Linked DNA regions of Thermobifida halotolerans. The protein of the gene in region 3 interacts with the protein of the main gene of each other region in a pairwise test. Links are inferred from orthologs where the notes say so. Each region holds a gene or a part of one and is shown on either strand. Other genes may lie near its edges.

Region 1 (5,185 bases), 1.2 Mb from region 3 along the record:
CGGGGACGGCGGCAGCCCGGCGGCCACGACCTCCGCGCCCAGGGCGGCGATCATCGCGCCGTTGTCGGTGCACAGCCGGGGCCGGGGCACCCGCACCTCGACGCCCGCCGCCGCGCAGCGCTCCTCGGCCAGCGCGCGCAGCCGCGAGTTGGCGGCCACCCCGCCGCTGATCACCAGGTGGTCCACGCCGTGCTCCCGGCAGGCGTCCACGGCCTTGCGGGTCAGCACGTCGGCGACCGCCTCCTGGAAGGCCGCGGCCACGTCGGGGACGCTGAGCGCGCGTCCCGCCCGGTCGGCGTCCTCCACCCAGCGGGCCACCGCCGTCTTCAACCCGGAGAACGAGAAGTCGTAGCTGCCGTCGCCCCACTTGCCGCGCGGGAAGTGGATCGAGCGGCCGTCGCCGTCGCGGGCCGCGCGGTCGATCGGCGGCCCGCCCGGGTAGGGCAGGTCGAGCAGGCGCGCCACCTTGTCGTAGGCCTCGCCCGCGGCGTCGTCCACGGTCTCGCCGAGCAGGTGCACGTCGGTGGCCAGGTCCCGCACCAGCAGCAGCGACGTGTGCCCGCCGGAGACCAGCAGGGCCACCACCGGTTTGGGCAGCGGGCCGTGCTCCAACTGGTCCACGGCGACGTGGCCGACCAGGTGGTTGACCCCGTACAGCGGCCGGTCCAGGGCCAGGGCGTAGGCCTTGGCCGCCGACAGGCCCACGAGCAGCGCCCCGGCCAGTCCGGGGCCCGCGGTGACCGCGATCGCGTCCACGTCGGACAGCCGCACCCCGGCGCGTTCGGCGGCCCGGCGCACGGTGGGCGTCATCGCCTCCAGGTGCGCGCGGCTGGCGACCTCGGGCACCACCCCGCCGAACCGGGCGTGCTGGTCGACGCTGGAGGCCACCTCGTCGGCGAGCAGTTCGCAGCCGCGCACGAAGGCGACCCCGGTCTCGTCACAGGAACTCTCGATCCCCATGACCAGGGGAGGGACAGTGGTCATCGCTCTTCCTCAACGGGCTCCAGGCGGCGCATGACAACGGCGTCGGCGCCGACGTAGTAACCGGGGCGCACCCCGATCTCGGTGAACCCGAACCGGCGGTACAGGTCCTGGGCGCGCGGGTTGTCCGAGCGCACCTCCAGGAACACCGCGCTGATCCCGCGGCGGCGCGCCTCGTCCAGCAGCGCGGACAGCAGGGTGCGGCCGATGCCGCGCCCCCACCGGTCGGGGGCCACGGCCATGGTCTGCACATCGCCCTCGGGCGGCACCGCGCGCAGCCCCGCGTATCCGACGATCCGTCCCCCGTCGTCCCGGGCGACCAGGTAGTGGCGGTCGGGCTGGGCGAGTTCGTCGCGCAGCATCCCCTCGGTCCAGGCGTCGTCGGGGAACAGTTCGTGTTCCAGCGCCATGACCTCGGCGACGTCGTCGGCGGTCATCGGGCGCAACACGGTACTCATCGGGTCCGCTCCAGTTCGGCCGCCGTGGGCTGGCGCACCCTCTTGGGCGCGCCCGGCTCCCGGGCGTCGGGGCGGCGCAGGTACAGCGGGCGCGGCTCGGGCAGTTCGACGCCGTCGAGCAGCGCGCGTACGGCGAGTTCACCGAGCGCGGCGGCCGACGGGTACAGCGGTTCGACCGCCTCCGGGTCCTGTCCGAAGACGTCGGCGTACAACCGCGCCCCGTGGCCGATCACCGGCGCTCCCCCGGGGTCGACGGCGGCGGGCCGGTCCACGGCGATGTCACCGACCCGGGTGGCGGAGTCGGCGTAGCGCGCCCAGAACACCTCTTTGCGGCGGGCGTCGGTGGCGGCGACGAACGGTCCGGTGCGTCCCGACGCCCACGCGAGGGCGTCCAGGGTGGCCACGCCCACGCACGGCACGCCCAGCGCCTCGGCGAGGGCGTGCGCGGTGGCCAGGCCCACGCGCAGCCCCGTGTAGGGTCCCGGGCCGATGCCCACGGCAACGTGGGTGACGTCGGTCAGCGCGGTGTCGGCCGCGGCCACGACGGAGCGGATCTGGGGGGCGAGCAGTTCGCCGTGGCGGCGGGCGTCGACGGAGGAGCGGGCAGCGCGCACCCGCACACCGTCGGTCCCGGGTTCGCACAGTGCCGTGGTGACGGCGGGGGTGGCGGTGTCAAAAGCCAGAAGCAGCACGGTCGACCAGCCTATTCGAGTTCGTCGGCGGAGAGGGCGGCCAGCGCTGTGCTCCAGCGGGCTCCGACGCGGCGGATCCGCACCGTCCGGGTGTCGTCGGCGTGCCGATCGATGGCGATCTCCAGGCGGTCGTCGCTGAGCCACTCGGCCATCCCCTCGCCCCACTCGACGACGGTCACCGCCTCCTCCATGCCCAGGTCGAGGTCGAGGTCGTCGAGTTCGTCGGGGCCGCCGAGCCGGTAGGCGTCGACGTGCACCAGGTCGGGGCCGCCGCCGAGGTTGGGGTGGGTGCGGGCGATCGCGAAGGTCGGCGAGGTGACGGGGCCGCGCACCCCGAGCCCCTCACCGAGTCCCTGGGTGAAGGTGGTCTTGCCCGCGCCCAGCGGCCCGGAGAGGATGAGCAGGTCTCCGGCGCGCGTCTCGGCCGCGACCGCGCTGCCCAGTGCGCGCATCGCGGTGTCGGTGGCGACGGTGACGGTTGTCGTGTCGGTCAAGGCGGTGTCGGTCATGTCCGTTCGGCTCACGGTGGTCGGCGGAAGGAGACGGGGGGTGTGGTCGCCGTACACCACCAGGGTAGGCACTGCGCGGAGCGCGCCGGACGGTCAGCGCACCGCGCCGGTGTAGGTGCGCGGCACGCGCCGCCCGATGCGGGTGACGATCTCGTAGGAGATGGTGTCCAGGACGTCGGCCCAGTCCTGGGCGGTGGGTTCGCCGTCGTCTCCGGGGCCGAACAGGATCGCGCGGTCGCCGGGGCGGACCGTGTCCTCGCCGATGTCCACGACGAACTGGTCCATGCACACGGTTCCCGCGATGGTGCGGCGGCGACCGGCCACGAGCACGGGGCCCCGGTTGGTGGCCGCGCGGGGCACGCCGTCGCCGTAGCCGAGGGGGACGAGCACCAGGTTGGTCTCGCGGTCGGTGACGTAGCGGTACCCGTAGGAGACGCCGCTTCCGGCGACGGCCCGCTTGCGGCCGACGAGCGCGGCGCTCAGGGTCATGGCGGGGCGCAGGCCCGGAACGGCGAGGTCGGGGATCGGCGACAGCCCGTAGGAGGCGATGCCGGGGCGCACCAGGTCGAACCGGGCGTCGGGCCGGGTCAGGACGGCCGCGGAGTTGGCGATGTGCCGGATCTCGGGGCGCAGTCCGGCCTTGTCGGCGACGGCCAGCGCCTCGTGGAAGGCCTCCAGTTGCGCGGTGGTGGCGGGGTGTTCGGGCTCGTCGGCGCAGGCGAAGTGGGAGAACACCCCGGTGACGGTGGCCACCCCCTCGGCCTCGGCGCGCGCGAGGGCGGCGACCGCGTCCGGCCAGTCGGCGGGGCCGATGCCGCCCCGGTTCAGTCCAGTGTCGGCCTTGAGCTGGACGCGGGCGACGCGTCCGCTGCGCCGGGCCGCGTCGACGACCTCGTCGACGACCCAGGAGGAGCCGACGCCGATGTCGATTCCGGCTTCGATCGCCTCGGTGAGCGGTTCACCCGGGGGGACGAGCCACGCCAGGACGGGCGCGTCGATCCCGGCGGCGCGCAGCCGCAGCGCCTCGGCGATGAACGCGGTGCCCAGCCAGGTCGCTCCTCCGGCGAGCGCGGCCCGCGCGGCGGGGACCATTCCGTGCCCGTAGCCGTCGGCTTTGACCACGCCCATGACCAGCGCGCCCTCGGCCCGCTCGGCGAGCAGGGCGATGTTGCCGCTGATGGCGTCCAGGTCGACCCTGGCTTCGGCGAAAGGTGGCATGCCTGCAAGTCTGGCACGAAACCGGATGATACGGCGCTGTGACCTGCGGGACGTCCCGGCCCCGGGGGGAGGGGCGAGGAAGCCCTGCCCCGGGAGGGCCCGGGACCTCCCCTTCCGGGAAGGCTGGGCAGCGTCCGGGGCCTTCCGGGTGTCTGCCCGTACCGTTCTCCCCGAGGGCCGAGGCCCCGAGCCCCCTCGGGCCGGGGACCCCTCCCTCAGCCTCCCGGCACTGGCGGAACCCCGGCCCCGGAGGCGGCGGGGTCTTCCAGGAGGCGGCTGGTGCTCTTCGGCAGCAGCAGCCCGAGCAGGCCCGCCGCGGCGGCGGGGAGCTGGCCGGGGGCGGCCACGCCCAGGATCGCGCTGACGGTGGCCCTGGGGGTGCGCAGGAAGTGGCGCAGGCTCGGATGGTCACGGGGCACCGTCCAGCCGCTCACCAGCAGCGACGCCAGGGCCAGCGCTCCGGCCAGCGCCCAGCGGGCGTCGGCGGTGGCGAGGGTGGCGAACCAGTCGCCCAGGGCCGTGGCGGTGGCGACCGCGTAGGCCCCACCCGGTCCGGTGCTCGGCGCGTCGAGCGGCGCGGCCACCACGGCCGCCGCGACCGCCGCCGTCGCCAGGGCCGCGGAGGCGGCCAGGCCGAGCCGCTCCGCCAGGTCGCGCGCTTCCTCGCCCAGTTCCGCGCGGTCGGGCACGCGCCGCCACGGCCGCCCCGCGGCACGGGCCGCGCCCATGGCGTGCTCGCGGCGGCGACGCAGGAACCGCCAGGCCGCGCAGAGCGCCACCGGTCCCCGGCTGGCCGCGGCGAGCTGCACCGCGAACTCGTGCAGGACGGACGCCGCCGCCTGGGTGAGAGTCACCGGGAACCGCGCCCAGACCAGGGCGGCCCTGCGGAAGAGGGGAGCGATGTCCCCGGGCAGGTGGGAGCGTCGCCACACCGCGCGGCCGTGGGCCCTGGCGGTGAGCCGCCGCAGCGGGGCCGTTCCCGGCGGGGGCGGCGCGCTCTCCGCGGCGAACCCGAGCATCCGGTGGTCCAGCAGTACCGCGCAGACCAGCAGGACCAGCAGCAGCCAGCGGGTCGCCGCCCCGTTGCCGTAGAGCGCGAAGACCGCCGAGGTGAGCGCGGTGGGTTCCAGGCCCGCCAGTACCGCGTTGTGGTTGAGGTGCTCCAGCGCGGCCGCGCCGAGGGCGAGCGGCGGCAGCAGCCACAGTCTGGCCCCGTACAGGCCGCGCCCCACGACGGCCAGGCCGAGTGCGGCGCCGACCAGACCGGTGGTGACGGCGTGCCCGGAGAAGCGGATGCCCGTGCCCGGCAGGTCCACCCAGCCGGGAA
Region 2 (4,390 bases), 1.2 Mb from region 3 along the record:
CCGCGGCGGTGATCCGCTCGATCAGGGAGGTGTCGCGCGATGCGGTGAACGGCGCCACCACCTTGCGGTCGAGTTCGATCCAGCCCCGGTCGAACTCGGTGGCGGTGGCGCAGATCCGCAGTACCAGATCGCGCGTGAGCATGGCCTGCTGGTCCATGGCCTCGTTTTCCCGTGTCCGGTGTGGTGGCACAACACGTCGCGCCGGAGCGGTCCGGCGAAGTGCCTACGTTATCGCGACGAATCCACCCTTTTTCAAGACGTCCGGCGGTTCTGTCCCACCCCGCGAACGGCACGCGCGCCGCTGTTTCCGGAATCGCCGAACGCACCGGACATCAGTCCGATGCCGGGAGGCCGGGGAGGGGATGCGGTGTTCCGGGTGGGGAGGCACGGGGTGGCGGCGGGCGGTCGGGGCGTCCCGGCGCCGCGTCCGCCCGCGTCTCCGCCTTCCCGCGCTTTCCGGGGTGGTCCGTACCGGGGTGTCGGGGTGTGGTGTCCGGTGTTCTTCCGGGTGGTCCGGCTGCGGGGGCGCGGGTGGGTCGGCGCCGGGGGCGCCTGGGAACCGATGCCGGGAAGTCAGTCTCCGGGGAGGACGAGGTCGGCCAGCACGGCGAGGTGGTCGCTGCCGGGGACGGGGTGGACGCCGGTCCGCGCGGTCCGGACGCGCGTGTCCACCAGGACGTGGTCGAGGACCAGACCGGGGCTGCCCCGTGCCGGCCAGGTGGTCGTGAGGCCGTTGCCGACGGCGGCGGCCGCGTCGGTGTAACCGGAGGCGAGCAGGTCCCGGAAGGCGGAGTGGTCGTGGGTGGCGTTGAAGTCCCCGGCCAGGATGCGGACCGTCCCGGCGGGCTCGGCCCGCGGCAGGTCCTCCAGGTAGGCGGTCCACTCCCGGGCCGGGGCCGCCCCCAGGGGCGGGAACGGGTGGACGGAGACGACTTCCACGGCGGGTGCTCCGGGGATCTCGACGCCCGCCCACGGCATCGCGGGCTCGTACCGGGTCGGCCCGGGCAGCGCGGTGAGCGGGTACCGGGAGTACAGGCCGCCGCCGGAGGCTCCGGGCAGGGCGTCGACCACCGCGTGCGGCAGCGGCTCGTCGAGTCCCGCCTCGGCCAGGGCGCGCGCCGCGTCGGGGGTGAGCTCCTGGACGCTGAGCAGGTCGGCGCCGGTGGTCCGGACCAGTTCGACGACGGTGCGCGCGTCCGCCCGGCCCAGCGCCATGTTCAGGGTGAGCACCCGCAGGGTCGGCCCGTCGGGGGCGGGGGCGGGCGGGGCGTCGGTGAGGGCGCGCGGCAGGAGGAAGGCCGCGAACGCGACGGCGACCGCCACGGCGGCCGCCACAGGCTGCCAACACCGCGTCAGGAGGGCCGCCGCCAGCGGCAGCACCGCCGTGGCCGCCGCGTACGGGGTGAGGGCCACGACCATGGCCAGGGGGTACCCTCCGTCCAGGCCGAGTCCGCGGACGAGCGCCCACAGCGCCCAGGGCAGCAGGAGCAGCCACGCGAGCGCGCCCGGCAGCCGCCACCGGCGGCCCCCGCCGCTCTTCGGCCGCCTCTCCGTCGGCGGGGTGGCGTTGGCGCTGCGGTCCACGGGCTCTCCCCTCGTCGCACTCCGCGCTCGGCGCCGCACGTGACGGCCCGAGGGATGGGATGCGTCCGGGACGCGCGGGGTTCGCGCTCCGTGACCCCGTGCCTCAGCTCCGCAGTTCGCGGGCGCGCCGCAGGCCGAGTCCGACGACGTCGGCGACGAAGGTGTGCCCGGGGTCCTCCGGGGTGGTCAGCATGTCCAGGCGGGACTCGTCGACCCAGGCGAACCCGGTGTGCCTGTCCGGTTCCAGCACGGGCGCGCCGAGGTCGCCCTCGACCCGCACCAGGTAGTCCACCTCGAACCGTTCGACCCCGTCGTCGGGGGTCCAGGCGAGGCGGCACAGTTCGGCGAGGACGCCGGTGAGCCGCCAGCCGGTCTCCTCGCGGACCTCCCGCTCCAACGCCTCGACGACGCCCTCCCCGGCCTCGACGTGTCCGCCGACGATGTCCCAGGCGTTGGGGAAGAGCGCGCGGTCCGGCGAGCGCCGCTGGACGAAGGCGCGCCCCTCCGCGTCGACGACCACGGCTCCGACCACCCAGCGGCGCCCGTCGTCGGTCTCCGGTATCTCGATTCCCTCCGCGATCTCCATAAGGGTGATCCTGGCAGCACGGGGCCGCGCTCCGCGTCCGCGCCCCCGGTGTCACAGTCCTCCGTCGACCGCCGCGAGCGCTCCCGGGATCGCGTCGAACAGGTCGGAGGCGCTGACGGGCGCGCCGTCGTGGGCGGTGCGGGCGGCCAGGCCGTGCAGGTAGGCGCCGCACGTGGCGGCCTCCCACGGGGCCAGTCCGGTCGCCAGCAGCGCCCCGATCATGCCCGCCAGCACGTCCCCGCTTCCCGCGGTGGCCAGCAGCGGCGTGCCCGTCGGGTTGGCCGCCACCGGCGCCCCCGGTTCGGCGACGAGTGTCGTGGAGCCCTTCAGCAGCACGGTGCAGCCGTACTCCTCGGCGGCGCGGACCACGTGGTCCAGCCGGTTCGCCTCGATGTCGGCGCGTTCGGCCCCCGGCAGCAGCCGGGCCAGCTCCCCGGCGTGCGGGGTGAGCAGCGTGGGGGCGCCGCGTCCGCGCACCAGCTCCGGGGAACGCGCCAGCAGGGTGGTGGCGTCGGCGTCCACCAGCACCGGCACGTCGGTGTCCAGCACCGCCGCCAACTCCGCCGCGGCCGTCGGATGCAGTCCCCGTCCCGGACCGATCACCCATGCCGCCACCCGCTTCGGCAGGCTGGCGACCGGGTCCATGGGGTCCAGGACCGACACCACCGCCTCCGGCCAGCGGCTCACCACCTCGCGTGCCACGCCCTGCTGCCCCGTGTAGCGCAGCATGCCCACGCCGGTGCGCAGCGCGCCCCCCGCGGCGAGCACCGCGGCCCCGCGGTAGCGGTCGCTGCCCGCGGCCAGTCCGAGCACGCCCCGGCGGTACTTGTCGGTCTCCGCCTCGGAGCGCGGCAGCAGTGCGGCGACGTCGGCGGCCTGCGGGGCGACCACGCGCGGCTCGGGCAGCTCCCCCGCCAGCCCGATGTCCACGAACTCGACCACCCCGGCGCGCTCCGCTCCGGGGTCGACGAACAGTCCCGGCTTGTGGGTCCCGAAGGTGACGGTGACGTCGGCGCGCACGCTGGCCCCGGGGACCGCGCCGGTGTCGGCGTCGATCCCGCTGGGCAGGTCCACCGCGACCACGGCGGCGTAGGTCGACTCGGTCAGCGCGGCCAGGTGGGCGTACGGCTCGCGCAGGGCGCCCCGCGCGCCGATCCCCACGAGTCCGTCCACGACGAGGTCGGCGGCGGCGACGAGCGCCTCGGCCTCCTCCACCGAAGCGCTCCGACCGCCGGCGGCGCGCAGCGCGGCCAGCCCGCGCCGGTGGGCGGACCCACCCGCCGCGACCGCGGCCACCGAGGCCCCCCGCCGGGCCAGTTCGGCCCCCGCGAAGAGCGCGTCCCCGCCGTTGTCTCCGCTGCCGACCAGCAGCACCACCCGCGCCCCGTACACCCGGGGCAGGATGCGCACGCAGACCGCGGCCAGCCCGGCGGCCGCCCGCCGCATCAGGGCGCCGTCCGGAAGCCGCGCCATGAGCGCGTTCTCGGCCGCGCGGACGGTTTCCACGGTGTGTGCGGTGCGCATGCTCTCCCCCATCCGGTCGGTTCTCGGGTACGCCGCACGTTATGCCCGCCTCCCGGTGCGATCATGATGGGGCGGCCCCATCATGGGGACGCGCCGTGGCGGCCCCACCCGGCTACCCCATCCGCGTACATGTGCCACCGTTGTCTCCTGGTTTACTTTTTCCACCGCGAAGATCAGTCGTCATTCATCGAGCAGCAGCACGGACACTTCCATGACCTACACCGACGACCGTGTCACCACCGAATCCGGCTTGACCGACCGCGTCTCCCTCCTGCAGAACGCCATGCACAAGCTCGGCGCGGACGTCATCCGGCTGCAGACCCAGCTCACCGAGATCGCGACCGCGGCTCCGCCGAAGCAGCAGGAGCGCTCCTCCACGTCGCAGTTCATCTTCAACCTGTCCCGCGAGGAGTACCGGGGGGAACTCGCCGCCCTCGTCTCCTGGGTGAACGACTTCCTGATGCCGGTCTACGCGGGTCCGGCGACCCGCTGGTGCCCCTCCTGGTGGGAGCACCACGAGGCGGTGGGGCGGCTGCACGCGGTGCGCCTGGCCTACCTGGAGCTGACCGACACCGCCGTCTCCGGGCCGTCCGGGCCGGGCGTCTGGCACCGCGACCACCTGGATCCCGCCCTGGACCGGCTGTTCGCGTCCGACGGTCCCTTCGCCGACTGCCTGGGGCCCACCGGCCACCACCC
Region 3 (5,330 bases):
GTAGATGCCGTTGTAGGACAGCAGGACGGCGCAGGACGCGATCACGGCGACACCGAGAACGGCCATCACGATGACAGCCGAACGCGGCGACCCGCCCGTCGCGTTCGGCGGGGGCGCCGTGCGGCGGGCGGCTCGGGAGGGTCGGGAGGATTGAGCTGCCATCGTGCGCAGGCTAGCCCAGAACCGGCTGCTAGCACGAGGTTCCCGGCCGAAAACGGTAGGAGACGCCACGGCGTGCGCCCCGGGGCTCTTCCGGTTCTCCCAGTTGGCAGGCGCCGCGGGGAAGAGAGGTGTGCGAAGAGCCGATCGGTCCCGTGCGCCACGTCACGGCTTCGGTCGAGGAACCTCGGGCAATTACGTGCCGACCGCTTCACGGATCATCCCGCCCCCACGCGGCGGACGCGGGCGCGACGTACAGCGGTCCGGGAGGATCGCAGAGAGGGCCGGGAAACGGCTACCCTGGGCAGCGTGAGTCTGCGCTTCTATGACACCCGAACCCGCCAGGTCCGTGACTTCGTCCCGCTTCGCGAGGGATGTGTCTCGCTGTACCTGTGCGGCGCCACGGTGCAGGCTCCCCCGCACATCGGGCACATCCGCTCGGGCGTGAGCTTCGACATCCTCCGCCGCTGGCTGCTCCACCGCGGCTACCAGGTGGTCTTCTGCCGCAACGTCACCGACATCGACGACAAGATCCTCCGGGTCGCCGCCGCCGAGGGCGTGCAGTGGTGGGAGGTGAGCGAGCGCAACCACCGCGCCTTCAGCCACGCCTACGACGTGCTGGGCTGCCTGCCGCCCACCGTGGAGCCGCGCGCCACCGGGCACGTCCCCGAGATGGTCGAACTGATGCGGCGGCTCGTCGAACGCGGTCACGCCTACGCGGCCGAGGACGGCTCCGGCGACGTCTACTTCGACGTCGCCTCGTATCCCAGGTACGGTTCGCTGTCCAACCAGCGTGTCGACGAGATGCGTGCGACCGAGGACGGCGACGCGCGCGCCAAGCGCGACCCCCGCGACTTCGCCCTGTGGAAGGGCGCCCGTCCCGGTGAGCCCTCCTGGCCCACCCCGTGGGGACCGGGGCGTCCGGGCTGGCACCTGGAGTGCTCGGCGATGGCCACCAAGTACCTCGGTTCCACGTTCGACATCCACGGCGGCGGTGTCGACCTCGTCTTCCCGCACCACGAGAACGAGTCCGCGCAGTCCAACGCGGCCGGGGACGGGTTCGCCCGCTACTGGCTGCACAACGGGATGCTCACCACCGGCGGCGAGAAGATGAGCAAGTCGCTGGGCAACTCGCTGCTGATCCCCGAGGTGACCCGGCGGGTCCGCCCGGTCGAGCTGCGCTACTACCTGGGCCAGGCCCACTACCGCTCCAACCTGGACTACTCCGAGGAGTCGCTGCGCGAGGCGGCCACCGCCTACCAGCGTTTCGAGAACTTCCTCGTCCGGGTGAACGAGATCGCCGGACCGGTGCCCGAGGGGGTGCCGGTGCCCGACGAGTTCGCCGCCGCACTCGACGACGACCTCGGCGTGCCCCAGGCGCTGGCGGTCGCCCACACGCACGTGCGCGAGGGCAACTCCGCGCTCGCCGAGGGCGCCAAGGAGCGCGCGGCCGAGATCGCGGGACGGCTCCGGGCGATGCTCGCGGTCCTCGGCCTGGACCCGCTGTCGCCGCAGTGGGCCGGATCCGACGACTCCGGGCTGCGCGGGGTGGTCGACGCGCTGGTGTCGGTGGTGCTGGAGCAGCGCCAGGCCGCGCGCAGGCGCAAGGACTACGCCACCGCCGACCAGATCCGCGACCAACTCGCCGAGGCGGGGATCGCCGTCGAGGACACCCCCCAGGGACCGCGCTGGGAACTCAAGCGCGACTAGGACGTCGACCCGTCGGTGCGGCCGGGAACACCCGGCCTGCCCACCGACGTCGAATCGAGGAATCAGGACATGCCGTCGAAGAGGACGAAGAAGGGTCCCACCAAGGGCAGCGGCGGCAAGGGCCGCCGCGCGCTTGAGGGCAAGAAGGGCACACTTCCCGCCGAGAAGCGGCACTGGTACGCCGACAAGCAGCGGGCCAGGGCCGACCGGAGCGCCAGCAGGCCCGCGACACCGGTGCGTGTCGCGGGCGACAACGGGGCCGCGCTGCGCCGCCGGGACGGCTCGGAGCTGCTGATCGGCCGCAACCCGGTGGTGGAGGCGCTGCGCGCCAGGGTGCCCGCGACGCGGCTGCTGCTGGCCAACAGCCTCGACCCCGACGAGCGGATCACCGAGGCCGCCAGGCTCGCCGGACAGCAGGGCGTCGCGGTCTCCGAGGTCACCCGGGCCGAACTGGACCGGCGCTGCGAGGGCAACGGGCTGCCCAAGGCCGCGCACCAGGGGATGATCCTCCAGGTGCGCCCCTACGAGTACTGGACGGCCGAGGACCTGCTCGACGAGGCGCGCAGGGGCGAGACGACCCCGCTGGCGGTCGCCCTGGACGGGGTCACCGACCCCCACAACCTGGGTGCGGTCGCGCGTTCGGCGGCGGCGTTCGGCGCGAACGGACTGCTGGTGCCCGAGCGGCGCGCCGCGGGCGTCACCACGGCCGCGTGGAAGGCGTCGGCGGGAACACTGGCCCGCCTGCCGGTGGCGCAGGTTGTCAACCTGACCCGCACGCTCAGGCAGTACCAGGAGGCGGGATTCTTCGTCGCCGGTCTGGACGCCGAGGGCGACACGGGTCTCGACCAGTTGGAGTTGGCCACCGAACCGCTCGTGGTCGTCGTGGGCTCCGAGGGCAGGGGGCTGTCCCGTCTGGTGCGTGAGACCTGCGACGTCGTGGTCTCCATCCCGATCCGAGGCGTGGAGTCCCTCAACGCCTCGGTGGCCGCCGGAGTGGCCCTCTACGAGGTGGCCCGCCGCCGCACGGCAGCGGAGTGAACCCGAAACCGGTACCATTCCCCCTGGGTGTTCCGACACCGGCCGGCGTAGCTCAATTGGCAGAGCAGCCGCCTTGTAAGCGGCAGGTTAGGGGTTCAAGTCCCCTCGTCGGCTCCACTCGGGCAGCAGCGACGATCTTGCCGGAAGTGGGCTGTGACCAGCGGTTCCGGCCCGTGTTCGTCAGGATCAACACTCCAGCCGTGGGCGACCGGCAGCGTCTGGAGGAGGTCGCCGCCGAGCTGGACTCGCGCCCACGCAAAGCGCTCGGCTGGGAGACCCCGGCCGAGCGCCTGGCCGTGGCCAGTCGATCAGCAGTGTTGCGACGCCCCCTCGAATTCGCCCTCTGAGAGCGAGGGCTTTCTTCACAGCGGTTACAGACCGCCGGTGCGCACCGCAACCCAGCAGCCCCGCCCACTCGGCGGCCGGGAACTCCAGGTGCCCTTCCGCCGGGTGCTGCGAGTCGCGAACAGCAGTGGTGCCGGGCAGGTCGGCGATCTCCACGCAGTTCTGGCCGGTGTCCGTGCTGTGGCCGGACTTGCGCCAGTCGGTGATGTGGGAGTCCATCTCATCGGTGATCACCCAGACCCGCGGCGAGTTCGGACGGCCCAAGGTCTGCTTGTGCATCATCGGTGCCTCCACCCGCCGCTCCGCCTGGTCGTCGGGAGCGACGCCACCGCCCCTGACGAGTGCTCTGGCGTAGTTCGCGGTCTGGAGAACGCCAGGAATGACCGCCGGTTCGGACGTGCGAATCCGTGGCGCTTCGGTCTCCAGGTCGACATACGCCCGGAGCCGAGCACGTCCCGGTAACCAACCCACCACCCGGTCTGGGGTGCCTCCCGAGCCAGGCGCCGGTACGCCTCCCGGGTCTCCTGGCCGGTCACCCCGTACACGTCCAGCAGCGCCTGCACGTCGACGTCACGCAGCCTCAAGATCCTTCGCATCCCGATCCTGGTGACTCCGTCTCTGACCAGGCGCGCTCAGGACTGCGCTCCTTCGCTTCGGTGGCGGCCTGCTCCGCGGTCAAACCTCTGGCCTCGCACAGTCGGAGCAGGACGCGGGCGGTGCGCCGACGACGGAGCGCGGGACTGACAGCCGATTCGGTCCGGGTCCTCTTCCGGGGGCGGCGTGGACCTTCAGATCCTACGGTCGCGGATTTCGCCCGTGTCCTGCTCCCACAGGGCACCTGTCTCCCAGGAGTGCCATGCGTCTGCTGGCCATGTCCGCCACGCTGCTGGCTGCGGTCCTCGCGCGTCCGACGCCTCACGAGAAATCCCACCGCCGAAGTCCAGCGAGCCCTCGCCCCGCCCGGAGGGAAAAGGACGATCCCTCCCCGGCCCCGAACCGACTCCGAAGCTGCCGCGCCTCGCGGCCGAAGGGGACCTCGGCATCGGTTGAGGCCGGTGAACCAGGCACCAGGATGCGCGTCGGCCGGGAGGTCCGGCAGCTCTGTCCTTTCCTCACCGGGACTCGAGCGTCCGACTCCGCGGCGGGCGCGGGCGCGGGCTCGGGCCGGGGAGGGGAGGCAGTCCACCCCAGCCGTCCGGGGCGGGCTCCCACGGGCAACCCGTGGCGCCCACCCCAGGGGCCGAACTGGAATACCCCTGGCCCGGGACCGGTTCGCGGCCCCCGTACCCCCCATGAGCACCCCACCGCCAGAACCCGGAAAAATCATGCGGCACCGGGCCAGTACACCCAGTTCTTCGTGGAGTTGCCGCCGCCCCCCGCACACCGCCCCGTCCGAAACCCGTTTTCCCGTTCGGTGCGCGGTGAGTCGGACACTGCCAATCTGGGGTGTTTATCGCGGTCACGCTCGGACAGTGGGCAGTTCTTCCCGGTCAGCGCGGACCGGTCGAGCAAGACCGAATTTTTACCCGCCGGAAAGGGTCTGTCCGTATTGCGGCCGAGTGAGATCCCCGCCGGTCGGGGTATCCGGGGGGATGGGTTTCCGCGAATCCGGGAGACGAAAAGGGGGAGACGTGTGCGTGACGGGGAGTGGGTAGCGGGCACCGGCGCGGAGTTGCGAGGGGTCCTCAAGGTCATGGTCGACGCCGGATGGCTGCCCGGCGGCGTGGCGGTGGTCGGCTCCGGAGGGCTGTGGGAGTTCATCGCGATCGGCCGCGTCGGCATCGAGTGCGGGGAGGCGGTCACCGCACCCGACACGTACTACGACGTGGCCGGGCTCACCCAGGTCATGGCTACCTGGCCGCTGGTCGGGCGGGCGGTCGCCGAAGGCATGCTGGACCTCGACGCGCCCATGTCCCACTACTTCCCCGGCAGCTATCCGGGGGGCGCGGTGACCGCCCGGCAGATCCTCACGCACACCTCCCGCCTGAACCCGGTGACCTGGTTGGAACGCTACGTCGGCACCGACCAGCCACTGGCCGAGGCGATCCTCTCCGAGGAACTGGAGGAACCCGGATACC

The links.
Region 1: the proteins of rlmB (region 3) and tsaE interact in binary tests that used the Escherichia coli proteins (3 or more experiments, as listed by UniProt). The link is inferred for Thermobifida halotolerans from one-to-one orthologs.
Region 2: the proteins of rlmB (region 3) and NI17_RS16100 interact in binary tests that used the Escherichia coli proteins (3 or more experiments, as listed by UniProt). The link is inferred for Thermobifida halotolerans from one-to-one orthologs.

What each region holds. Positions count from the first base shown.
Region 1 is NZ_CP063196.1:3,602,677-3,607,861, forward strand. Bases 892-3,843 are described here. They hold tsaE (tRNA (adenosine(37)-N6)-threonylcarbamoyltransferase complex ATPase subunit type 1 TsaE), read right to left. Parts: upstream 2,641-3,843; coding sequence 2,143-2,640; downstream 892-2,142. Other genes in these bases: tsaD (tRNA (adenosine(37)-N6)-threonylcarbamoyltransferase complex transferase subunit TsaD), read right to left, coding at 892-984; rimI (ribosomal protein S18-alanine N-acetyltransferase), read right to left, coding at 981-1,439; tsaB (tRNA (adenosine(37)-N6)-threonylcarbamoyltransferase complex dimerization subunit type 1 TsaB), read right to left, coding at 1,436-2,131; alr (alanine racemase), read right to left, coding at 2,734-3,843. In the rest of the region: more of tsaD, read right to left, coding at 1-891; more of alr, read right to left, coding at 3,844-3,858; NI17_RS16085 (PrsW family intramembrane metalloprotease), read right to left, coding at 4,074-5,185. UniProt on the Escherichia coli protein: Required for the formation of a threonylcarbamoyl group on adenosine at position 37 (t(6)A37) in tRNAs that read codons beginning with adenine.
Region 2 is NZ_CP063196.1:3,608,807-3,613,196, forward strand. What follows is about bases 1,459-4,390. They hold NI17_RS16100 (NAD(P)H-hydrate dehydratase), read right to left. Parts: upstream 3,695-4,390; coding sequence 2,222-3,694; downstream 1,459-2,221. Other genes in these bases: NI17_RS16090 (endonuclease/exonuclease/phosphatase family protein), read right to left, coding at 1,459-1,584; NI17_RS16095 (NUDIX domain-containing protein), read right to left, coding at 1,688-2,170; NI17_RS16105 (DUF4913 domain-containing protein), read left to right, coding at 3,906-4,390. Also shown: NI17_RS16085 (PrsW family intramembrane metalloprotease), read right to left, coding at 1-157; more of NI17_RS16090, read right to left, coding at 574-1,458. UniProt on the Escherichia coli protein: Bifunctional enzyme that catalyzes the epimerization of the S- and R-forms of NAD(P)HX and the dehydration of the S-form of NAD(P)HX at the expense of ADP, which is converted to AMP.
Region 3 is NZ_CP063196.1:4,819,236-4,824,565, forward strand. Bases 1,131-3,922 are described here. They hold rlmB (23S rRNA (guanosine(2251)-2'-O)-methyltransferase RlmB), read left to right. Parts: upstream 1,131-1,938; coding sequence 1,939-2,907; downstream 2,908-3,922. Other genes in these bases: cysS (cysteine--tRNA ligase), read left to right, coding at 1,131-1,869; NI17_RS21590 (hypothetical protein), read left to right, coding at 3,054-3,254. Outside these bases: NI17_RS21570 (DUF2637 domain-containing protein), read right to left, coding at 1-66; more of cysS, read left to right, coding at 469-1,130; NI17_RS21600 (serine hydrolase domain-containing protein), read left to right, coding at 4,886-5,330. UniProt on the Escherichia coli protein: Specifically methylates the ribose of guanosine 2251 in 23S rRNA.